2 regions of the Mesorhizobium sp. M0019 genome follow, and region 1 is predicted to be linked to the other one. Evidence: riboswitches for the same ligand, from Rfam matches in the RefSeq annotation. Region 1 holds a riboswitch; the other holds the start of a gene.
The links. Region 1 has a riboswitch for thiamine pyrophosphate ahead of thiB (thiamine ABC transporter substrate binding subunit). Riboswitches for the same ligand answer to the same signal wherever they lie in the genome.
Positions count from the first base shown of each region.

Region 1 (5,324 bases):
ATCTTGGCCACCATGCGCTCGAGCTTGGGGTCGGAATATTCGCCGCCATAGGTGGCGAGGATGCGCGGGTGCTGCGCCTTCGCCAGTTGAGCGAGCTTGCCGTTGGCGGCGACATTGTCGACCGTGATCGGCTTGTCTGAGGGCTGAAAGCCTGATTCCTGCACGTCGGGAGGCGTGAACATCTGGCAGCTTGCCAGCGCCACGGCGAGACCGGCCAGCGCCAGAAAGCGCGCCAGCGGTTTCACCCTCCGATTGTCGATGCCGGTCGGCAGATCGGCTTCCTTTCAAGTCCTGGCACGTGACCGCGAAAATCGGGCGCGATTTCCGGAAAGCATCACGCGCAAATCAAGTGCTACGGCGTCCTTCGTGCGTCCGACAGATGCGAGGCAGCAAGGGCAAATCACGGTCTAGGCCGGACCAGCTCCTGGCGGACCTAGCCACACAACCTCGACCATGGCAAGCAAGCGCCGCTTCGCCTTCCGCCGGTTTGACCATAAATTATGTCCGCTTCCGGGCAACATCTCGTGATCCAACCGCAAACGGACCCGAGCCGATATAGCGTCGGAATGCCTCCGGTCCAGCCCCGACGAAAAAATCGGCCGCGGTGCCCGTCGCGGCAACCGTGCCACCATCCAGGAAAACCATGTTTTGGCCGATACGGCGCGCATCGTCCGGCTGGTGCGTGACGAATAGCACCGTCATGCACTGCTCCGAATGGACGTCGGCCACCAGGTCGAGCATGTCGTCGCGCAGTGCCGGTCCGAGCGAAGCGAACGGCTCGTCGAGCAACAACACCGGCCGGTCGCGCACCAGGACACGGGCGAGCGCGACGCGCTGCCGCTCGCCGCCGGAGAGTTCGCGCGGCAGCCGGCTTTCCTTGCCGGCAAGGCCGACGCGCTTCAGCGCTGCGGCGATTGCGGCGCGGTCAGCGTCGCTCAGCCTGAGCGAAGGCGAGCGGCCGAGCCCGACATTCTGCTCGAGGGACAGATGGGCAAACAGGTTGTTTTCCTGGAACACCATCGATACCGGCCGCGCTGATGGCGGCGCAGTGCTGACGTCGGCGCCGCCGATCAGCACGCGGCCCGACCGCGGCGTCTCGAAGCCGGCCACCAGATTGAGCAGCGTCGACTTTCCCGAACCGCTCGGCCCCATGATGGCGGTGATTTCCGACGCCGGGAAATCGACATCGAATATAAGCGGCGTTTCACCATAGCTGAACGAGACATTATCGAGCCGCACGGCCGCGCCTTTTTCGACGGAAATGGACCGTTCCGGGCTGATCGGCATCATGATTTCTCCCTCCTTCCCAGCCAGTCTGCGGCCAACACCAGCGCCAGGCAGACAAGGCCGAGCAGCAGCGCCAGGCCGGCCGCATCATCGGTGCGGTAACTGCCCATGCGCGCCAGCAGCAGATAGGGCAAGGTCTGCACGGAATCGCTGCCGAATAGCGCAATGACGCCGAGATCGCCGAGCGACAGCGCCATGGCGAACGCGAAGCCGGTGGCGAGCGGCCGCCGCAGCGACGGCCAGTCGACCAGCCGCAACCGGTTCCAGCCCAAGATACCAAGCTGTGCGCAGAGCCGTTCGTGGCGTTCGCTCGCCGCGTCATAGGCAGGGCGAATGGCGCGGATGGCGAACGGCATCGCCATCACCGCATTGACCGTAACGACCATGACAGGGGCGATCGCAAAGACATCGCCGACGGTGCGCAAGAGCAGGAACCAGCCGGCGCCGATGACGATGGGCGGCACCACCAGGACGAACCCCGCACCGGTGTCGGCCAGATGTTCGAGCAGTGTCCGCCGGCCCTGCCGCCGGGTGAGCGCCAGCGCCCGGCGCGCCACGACCAGCGACAGCGACAACGCCACAGAGAGCAGCGCCGATAGGAGGGAGAGCACGGCACTGGTCGCCGTCGCTTGCCGCACCGCGCTCTCGCCGGCCAGGCGGCCGAGATCGGCGCCAAGCCCGGCTGCCAACGTGGCCGCCATCGGCCCGGCGACAAACAGCAGTGCGAGCCCGATCGCCAATGCGTTCAGCACGGTCTCGGCCGCACCGGCTGAAAAATACCGGCGCGGCGCCACCGGCAGATTGGCATCCCCGACCATATTGGCGCCGAGCCGCGTCAAGGCCAGCACGACGACGAAGGTCAGGGCAATCTGCAGCAGGGTCAGCGTCACAGCCCGCGCCGGGTCGAAGTCGAAACGCAGCGCCTGGTAGATGGCAACCTCCAGCGTCGTCGCTCTGGGTCCGCCGCCGAGCGTAAGCACGATGGTGAAGGAGGTGATGCACAGCATGAAAACGAGCCCGGCAACGCCCGGCAGGGCCGCACGCAGCGGCGGCCATTCGATCAGCCGGAAGGCCGGCGCAGCCCCCATGCCAAGCTGGCTCGCCAGCCGCCATTGGTCGGCCGGCACGGTCTGCAGCGCTTCCAGGAACAGCCGCGTCGCCAGCGGCAGGTTGAAGAAGACGTGGGCGACGAGAATGCCCGACAGGCCATAGATGCCGGGCCAGCTCTGCCCGCCAATCGCGCCGAGCGTGCCGGCGAAATACCCGGCGCGGCCATAGAGTGCCAAGACACCGAGTGCGGCAACAATGGCCGGCAGCGCCAGCGGCACGGCGAAAAGCTGGAGGATGAAGCCTCGCCCGAAAAAACGCGGATGCCGCGACAGGGCGCGCGCGACGAACAGCGCCGGTGCGACGGAGAGCAGGGTCGACAACAGAGCCTGCCAGAGCGTGAAGCGGGCAACACGCAGGAGATAGGAATCGAAGGCGGAAGCGGCGCCGGACAGGTCGCGCGTAGCTTCGACGAGGAGCCCGGCGAATGCTCCGCCGATAAGCAGCGCGATGGCAGCGAGCGCGACGATGCCGGCGGTGACGCGGGGATCGGCCGGATGACGCGTACGCATGTCGCGCTACCCGAGACAGGCGTTGATCGAAGGAAATACCTGACAATGGCCGAGCCCACCCCTCTCTGGCCTGCCGGCCATCTCCCCCTCAAGGGGGGAGATTGCGCACTCAGCCGCCTTCGCCAATCTCACAAGTGGCAGGACGAGGAGAGGCGACAAAGCTGCCGATCTCCCCCCTTGAGGGGGAGATGGCCGGCAGGCCAGAGGGGGGTGGCTTGGCGTAAACATCCGACGAGGCTTGAGCCCTACTTGCTCATCGCCGCAAGCCACTCATCGACCCAGGCCTTGCGGTTGGCCGCGACGTCTTCCGGGCTGAACAGCAAGGTCTTGGTCGGCTTGACCAGCTTGTCGAACGCCGGGTTGAGCGGCTTGTCGGTTTTGCCGGCCGGGAACATCCAGTTGGTTTCGGGAATGACATCCTGGAATTTCGGTCCGGTCATGAAGGCAATGAACTTTTCTGCCAGCGGGTTCTTCGCACCCTTGGTGGTGATCCCCGCAACCTCGATCTGCAGATATTCGCCCTCCTCGAAGGACGCCGCCTGGTAGCGCTCGGTGTTTTCGGCGACCATGTGGTAGGCCGGCGAGGTGGTGTAGGACAGCACCATCGGCGCCTCGCCCTTGGTGAACAGGCCGTAGGCCTCGCTCCAGCCCGGCGTTACCGTCAGCACCTTCGCCTTGAGTTTGGCCCAGGCTTCCGGCGCCTTGTCGCCATAGACCGACTTGACCCACAGCAGCAGGCCAAGGCCCGGCGTCGAGGTGCGCGGATCCTGGATGACGATCTTCTCTCCGGCATCGCCCTCGACCAATTCCCTGAGGCTCTTCGGCGGGCTCTTCAGTTTTTCGGTATCGTAGACGACGGCGAAATAGCCATAGTCGAACGGCACGAAAATATCGTCGCTCCAGCCGCCCGGCACACTGACGTCCGATATTGCGCCATGCGGCGAAAACAGGCCGGTTGCCTTGGCATCCGCCGTCAAATTGGTATCGAGGCCAAGTACGATATCGGCCTTGGTCGCGGCGCCTTCCAGCTTCACACGGTTGAGCAGCGCCACGCCGTCGGCGACCGAGACGAATTCGACGACGCAACTGCATTCGGCCTCGAAGGCCTTCTTCACCGCCGGTCCCGGACCCCAATCGGCGGTGAAGCTTTCATAGGTATAGACCGTCAGTCTATCCTGTGCCGATGCCTGCCCTGGCAAGGCGAGCGCGGATGCCGCAAGCAGGACAATTGAGACAAGAGAGTGGAAAAAACTGCGCATCGGCGCCTCCTTCGTTCGCGTTGAAAGGAATTGAGGCGTCGGGCTGTCCGAAACGTCTAATCCCTCCGCCGGTACAAACCGGATCAGGTTCAGCGGGTTGGCAGTCTTGCCTCTCAGCCGGTCAGCGAAAATCGCGTCCGGCACCCCGTTAGAGCGTTGCGACACATAGGCCCGGCCGAAGTGCTGCGCAAGCGGAAGTTTGCCGGGCATCCAAAGCCCAGCCTTCCGTTTCGTCTGCCGTTTCATCTTCCGTTTCCGGGGCAGGGCTGGTAAGGGCCACGAGATATGAGCACATTCACCATCCTGCTTGGCGGCGATCTCATCCGCACGCCGCTGCTCGACCGCCAGGTCGAAGGCTCGCGTGTCATCGCTGCCGACGCCGGCATCGGCCATGCCCGTATGCTGGGCCTGAGGCCGGAACTCTGGGTCGGCGATTTCGATTCGGTGCCTGCCGATTTGCCGGAAGATCTGGCCGCCGTGCCACGGCAGGTGTTTCCCGCTGAAAAGGACAAGACCGACGGTGAACTCGCTATCGCCGCCGCACTCGAACGCGGTGCGACCAGCCTTGTGCTCGCAGGCGCCTTCGGCGGCAAACGTACCGACCACATCTTCCTGCATCTGGCGCTAAGCATCCGGCTGGCGGAAGGCGGGACGGAAGTGCTTTTGACCAGCGGCGCACAGGAAGGCATTCCCTTGCTGCCGGGAAAGACTGGCTTCGACTATGCCGACGGCACGCTGTTTTCGGTGCTCGGCTTTTCGGATCTCGCCGGCCTGACAGTCACCGGCGCCAAATGGCCGCTCGACCATGTCGAGGTTGCGTTCGGCTCGTCGCTGACCATTTCCAACGAGGTCAGGGGCCGGTTGGAAATCGCGCTGGCCAGCGGCCGCGCGCTGCTGCTCGCACATCCCTATCCTCTTCCGGAAAGCTGAGCCCAGAAAGCCGACATGGCGCCGCCGCTTCTCAATCTCGACGGGATAAAGCTGACCTTTGGCGGCACGCCGCTGCTCGACGGTGCCGCCCTGACGGCCTCTGCTGGCGACAAGATCGCCCTGGTCGGCCGCAACGGCTCTGGCAAGTCGACGCTCCTCAAGATCGCCGCCGGGCTGATCGAACCGCAGGACGGCGAAGTCTTCCGCCAGCCTTCGGCGACCGTGCGCT
Region 1 is NZ_JAMYVK010000001.1:240,087-245,410, reverse strand. It holds gene NKK47_RS01175 (M48 family metalloprotease) at 1-245, opposite strand, end outside; gene thiQ (thiamine ABC transporter ATP-binding protein) at 499-1,290, opposite strand; gene thiP (thiamine/thiamine pyrophosphate ABC transporter permease) at 1,287-2,906, opposite strand; gene thiB (thiamine ABC transporter substrate binding subunit) at 3,152-4,165, opposite strand; TPP riboswitch at 4,209-4,323, opposite strand; gene NKK47_RS01155 (thiamine diphosphokinase) at 4,451-5,095, shown strand; gene NKK47_RS01150 (ABC-F family ATP-binding cassette domain-containing protein) at 5,111-5,324, shown strand, end outside.

Region 2 (5,324 bases), on a different contig from region 1:
GTTCGAGCATTCCCGAAAGGAAGGCTTCACGGCCGGCATCGACTGCCTTGCCGAATGCGCGCGCCATGCCGACTGGCTCGGCTGCCCTGGCGACCGCTGTGTTCAGGAGCACGGCATCAAAGCCGAACTCCATGACTGTTGCCGCGTGCGATGGCCGTCCGAGACCAGCATCCACGATCAGCGGGACATCAGGGAAATGTCCGCGCATCGAGCGCAGCGCCATGATGTTGACCGGCCCGAGGGCGGAACCGATCGGTGCGCACCACGGCATCAAGACCTTGCAGCCCGCCTCCAGCAGCCGCTCGGCGACAACAAGGTCGTCGGTGGTATAGGGGAATACCGAAAACCCATCCTCGCACAGGATGCGGGCGGCTTCGACCAGTCCGAACACATCCGGCTGCAGCGTGTCGTGGTTGCCGATCACCTCGAGCTTGATCCAGGTCGTCCCGAACACCTCGCGCGCCATTTGCGCGGTCGTGACCGCTTCCTTGACGGAGTGGCAGCCGGCCGTGTTGGGCAGGATTCTTGTGCCAAGCGAGCGGATCAACGACCAGAATTGTTCGCCGTCCCTGCCGCCGGCCATTTCACGCCGCAGGGACACGGTCACCACCGACGTGCCCGATGCCTGGACCGCATCGGCAAGGATGGCGGGCGATGGATATTGAGCCGTGCCGAGAAACAGCCGAGAGGGAAGCGTCGTCCCGAGAAGCTCGAACATGCTAGCCTCCCTGCATCGGTGAGAGGATTTCGATCCGGTCGCCCTCGCTCAACTGGAACTCCGCCCGGTTGGTTTTGTGCACGAGGTCGCTGTTGACGGCCGTCGCGAGCCAATCGCCTTCATAGTCGAGCGCGGCAAGTAGTTCGGCCAGCGTGGTGGCGGCAACCTCATGCGCTTCGCCGTTGACCATCAGTTTCATGAGCAAGCTCCTTGGTTCTGTCTTGACTGAAAACCAGCTTGGCAGCCTGGCGCGCCATGGCGGGCGCAAGGAGAAAGCCGTGACGATAAAGCCCATTGATCGCGATGATCTCACCCTTCGTTTCGACGCGCGGCAGGTTGTCGGGAAAGGCTGGACGGACGCCGACACCGGTTTCAACAATCTCAGCCTCGCCAAAGGCCGGATGGAGGGCATAGGCGGTGCCCAGCAGCTCCATCATGGAGCGCGCCGTGACTGGTCCAGCGGACTGGCTCTCGATCATCGTCGTACCAATCATGAAACGGTGGTCGGTGCGCGGCACTGCATAGAGTGGAAAGCGCGGATGCAGCAGCCTGACCGGGCGCGACAGCGAGATGTCTGGGGTGCGCAGGATCAGCATTTCGCCGCGAACGCCACGCAACCTGTCATCGGCGGCTGCCATTCCCGTGCAATCGATCTGACGATCGAAACCAAAAACATGCTGGGCGTCGGCGCCGAAGTGGAATTCAACACCCATGGCTACGAGCTTGTCATGAAGTGCTGACATCGCCTGGCGCGGATCGAGATGGCCCTCATCGGGGAAGAGCAATCCGCGGCGGAAGCGGCCGGCTAAGTCGGGCTCCAGGAGCGCAATTTCATCTTCATCGACCCACCGATGGCCCGACGTGCGGCGGGCGAACCGGTCGAGCTCGCCCGCATCGCGCGGCGCGGCCACGACCAGTGTTCCTGCCCGTGTCACCTGGTCAGGCGTCGCCGCATCCCACCAGTCTGCGGCGTTGCGTCCGAGATCCAGCACCGGCTGCTCGGCGCTTTCACGCTCGCACCAGGGCGCCAGCATGCCACCGGCGAACCATGACGCATTGCCGCCAAGGCTGTGCCTTGTCTCGGCAACGGTGACCGCCGCGCCGCCTGCGGCGAGCTCGAAGGCGGCGGTGAGGCCGGCAACGCCGGCCCCTTTGACCAGCACCTTCATGATGGCTCATGCGCCTGTGGCGAAAGCGGTGCGCCGGTCTCGTCCGCCGGCACGTAGAGGTCGCCGCCCTCGCGGTACTTCGCCGCCATCGCCGCCATGCCCTCCTTCTGCGCTTCGGCACGAATGTCGTGGGAAATGCGCATGGAACAGAATTTCGGTCCGCACATCGAGCAGAAATGCGCCAGCTTGTGCGCCTCCTTGGGCAAGGTCTGATCGTGGAAGGACCGCGCTGTTTCGGGATCGAGCGACAGGTTGAACTGGTCCTCCCAGCGGAACTCGAATCTGGCCCGCGACAGCGCGTCGTCGCGGATCTTCGCCGCCGGGTGTCCCTTCGCCAGGTCGGCGGCATGCGCCGCGATCTTGTAGGTGATCACGCCGGTCTTGACGTCGTTGCGATCGGGAAGCCCGAGATGTTCCTTCGGCGTGACGTAGCAGAGCATGGCGGTGCCGAACCAGCCGATCATGGCAGCACCGATGCCGGAGGTGATGTGGTCGTAGCCCGGTGCGATGTCGGTGGTCAGCGGTCCAAGCGTATAGAACGGCGCTTCGCCACAGACGGCGAGCTGCTTGTCCATGTTCTGCTTGATCTTGTGCATCGGCACGTGACCGGGCCCCTCGATCATCACCTGGCAATCCTTCGCCCAGGCGATCTTCGTCAGCTCGCCAAGCGTTTCCAGCTCGGCGAATTGCGCCGCATCGTTGGCATCGGCGATCGAGCCGGGACGAAGGCCGTCGCCGAGCGAGAAGGAGACGTCATAGGCGCGGCAGATGTCGCAGATCTCCGGGAAGTGCTCGTAGAGGAAGCTTTCCCGGTGATGGTGCAGGCACCATTTTGCCATGATCGAGCCGCCGCGCGAGACGATACCCGTGACCCGGTCAACGGTCAGCGGGATGTAATGCAGCCGCACGCCGGCATGGATGGTGAAATAGTCGACGCCCTGTTCGGCCTGTTCGATCAGCGTGTCGCGGTACACCTCCCAGGTCAGGTCCTCGGCGATGCCGCCGACCTTTTCGAGCGCCTGGTAAAGCGGCACCGTGCCGATCGGCACCGGCGAGTTGCGCACGATCCAGTCGCGGATGTTGTGGATGTTGCGGCCGGTCGACAGGTCCATCACCGTATCGGCGCCCCAGCGGATCGCCCAGACCATCTTTTCGACCTCTTCGGCCATCGAGGAGGTGACAGCGGAGTTGCCGATATTGGCATTGATCTTGACCAGGAAATTGCGGCCGATGATCATCGGCTCGCTCTCTGGGTGGTTAATGTTGGCGGGAATGATTGCCCGCCCGCGCGCCACCTCGTCGCGCACGAACTCCGGCGTGACGAAGTCGGGGATCGCCGCGCCGAAAGCCTCGCCGTCGCGCTCAAGCTTGCCGTGCAGGATCTCGCGACCAAGGTTCTCGCGGATGGCGACGAACTCCATTTCTGGCGTGATGATGCCGGCGCGCGCATAGGTAAGCTGAGTCACGGCCTTGCCTGACTTGGCCCTCAGCGGCCGGTTACGGACTGGAAACTCCGTCGTTAGGCGTTCGCCCGTGACAAATCCATTGTCTTCGGGCCGGACATGGCGGCCGTCATAGGCTTCGACATCGCCGCGCAACATGATCCATTCGTGGCGAAGCCGGGCAAGGCCGTTTTCGATGCTGGTTTCGACAGTCGGGTCGGTATAGGGGCCTGACGGATCGTAGACGGTGACGGGCGGCTCGCCGGCTGCCGGATGGACGGAGATTTCGCGCATCGCCACCCTGAGCTGCGGGTGGATGGTACCGGATTTGTGGATTTTGCGTGAGGCAGGCAGCGGTCCCGTCGAGACGGCGGGGGTGAGGGCATTCATCTTGAGGCTCCTTTGCTCGTTGCATTGGAGACCCAGTTCTGTGCCGGAAGGATGAAAAGACGCTTCTAGCGACCTGCCGAAACAGGACCTCGGGCGTAAACTCCCGCAAAGCGCTTGCACCGTCCCTACGCCAGTATGAACTGGATCAGGTTCAACGGGTCACTGCGCCGCGAATGCCAGCAGTATCTCAGCCCCTTGCCGGGACTCCCCTGGTGAATGCGTGAGGTTGGACGGGACGGCTCCGGTTTGTCAAGCGCGTTGTGGCCGCGGCTGATCGGCGGCCGGTCAGACCGTGCGGAAAAAATCGTGCATGTCTCGGCGACAAGTCAAGCGTCGGAGATGAAGGCAGGGACAAGGGAAACGCAAACCGTCGGACTAAAAATCGATCCTGATGATCACACCTTCAATGGGCACCAAAGGTTTGCGCATAGATCGCCTCGATTCTTCCTGCCTCGTCACTGGTCAGCGCGGCGAATTCCTTTTCGCGCGCGCGGTTCGATAGCTGTCCATCATTCTGGTGAAGAAAACGGAAGAGCAGATCGCTCAGCCGCTCGGGCATGTCGATAAAGGCGTCCACCTGCTGCCGGAACTGATCGTAGCGCTGCAGAAATGCGGTTTCCTCGGGAAGGTCCCGTTCGATCGTCCGCTGAACGCAGGCATAGAGGAATTCGGCGTGCGGGGTTGCATCGAAGAACCGGTAGAAATCACCGGTGTCATTCAGCACCCGGACGTTGAATTGCGGCGTCGGTTCCCATTCCACCAACGGCAGAAGGCGCTGCGAATAGCTCTCGAGCACGCCCCTGTACTCGTTGATCTGGTCCAGGATCGCGGCCGAGACTGGAAAGACCACTCCCGGCGGATTGAAGCCGCGCATGGCAAGAACGTGGTGGATTAGGTAGCGGTGAATGCGGCCGTTTCCGTCCTCGAACGGGTGAATGTAGACAAAGCCGAAGGCGAGGATTGCGGCGGCTACGACTGCATCAAGCTTTTGCGCGGGGCCCTGATCGAACGCTGCCATTCCATCGATTAGCCGCGGCAGGTCCTCGGGCCGAGCGCCGATGTGATCGGGCAAGGGCGTGCCGTTGTCTCGGTCATGCTCGCCGACGAAACCTCCTTCTTTTCGGAAGCCAAGTCTTACGAAACGGGCGTCGCCAAGTACAATTCTTTGCAGACGCAGCAGCTCATCGCGATCGATCGGCCAGCGGCCGGCTTCGCCGATGGCGCGGCCCCAGCGCTGGATGCGATCTTGCGGCGGGTGCTCGCCCTCGATCGCATAGCTTGATCGCGAGTCTTTGAGCAAAAGAAAGGCGGCGGTCCGAGCAAGGAGGTCGCGCGGCACGTCCGCTACGATTGCCTCCGCGCGCCGCGGTAGTTCAAGGCCGATGAATTTTTCGAGAATCTTGGTGCGGAACACCAGAGGGCAGAACTCACGCGTGCCGGGGAGATTGTCCCTTACGCGGTAGCGCGAAGCGGTCTTGTCGGGTCCCGGCCACTGCAGCTCGGGATCGACAACCGGAATGTATCGCCCGGCCTCCACGTCCGGCAGATCGATACGCGCGCCCCTCAGCCATTCATATAAAAACCAGATGCGGCGGGCATAACTGC
Region 2 is NZ_JAMYVK010000011.1:85,885-91,208, forward strand. It holds gene NKK47_RS11005 (thiazole synthase) at 1-718, opposite strand, end outside; gene thiS (sulfur carrier protein ThiS) at 720-917, opposite strand; gene thiO (glycine oxidase ThiO) at 886-1,887, opposite strand; gene thiC (phosphomethylpyrimidine synthase ThiC) at 1,884-3,719, opposite strand; TPP riboswitch at 3,824-3,940, opposite strand; gene NKK47_RS11025 (Fic family protein) at 4,123-5,324, opposite strand, start outside.
Region 2: it holds a riboswitch for thiamine pyrophosphate, as region 1 does, so the genes downstream of both, thiC (phosphomethylpyrimidine synthase ThiC) here and thiB (thiamine ABC transporter substrate binding subunit) in region 1, are expected to answer to the same signal.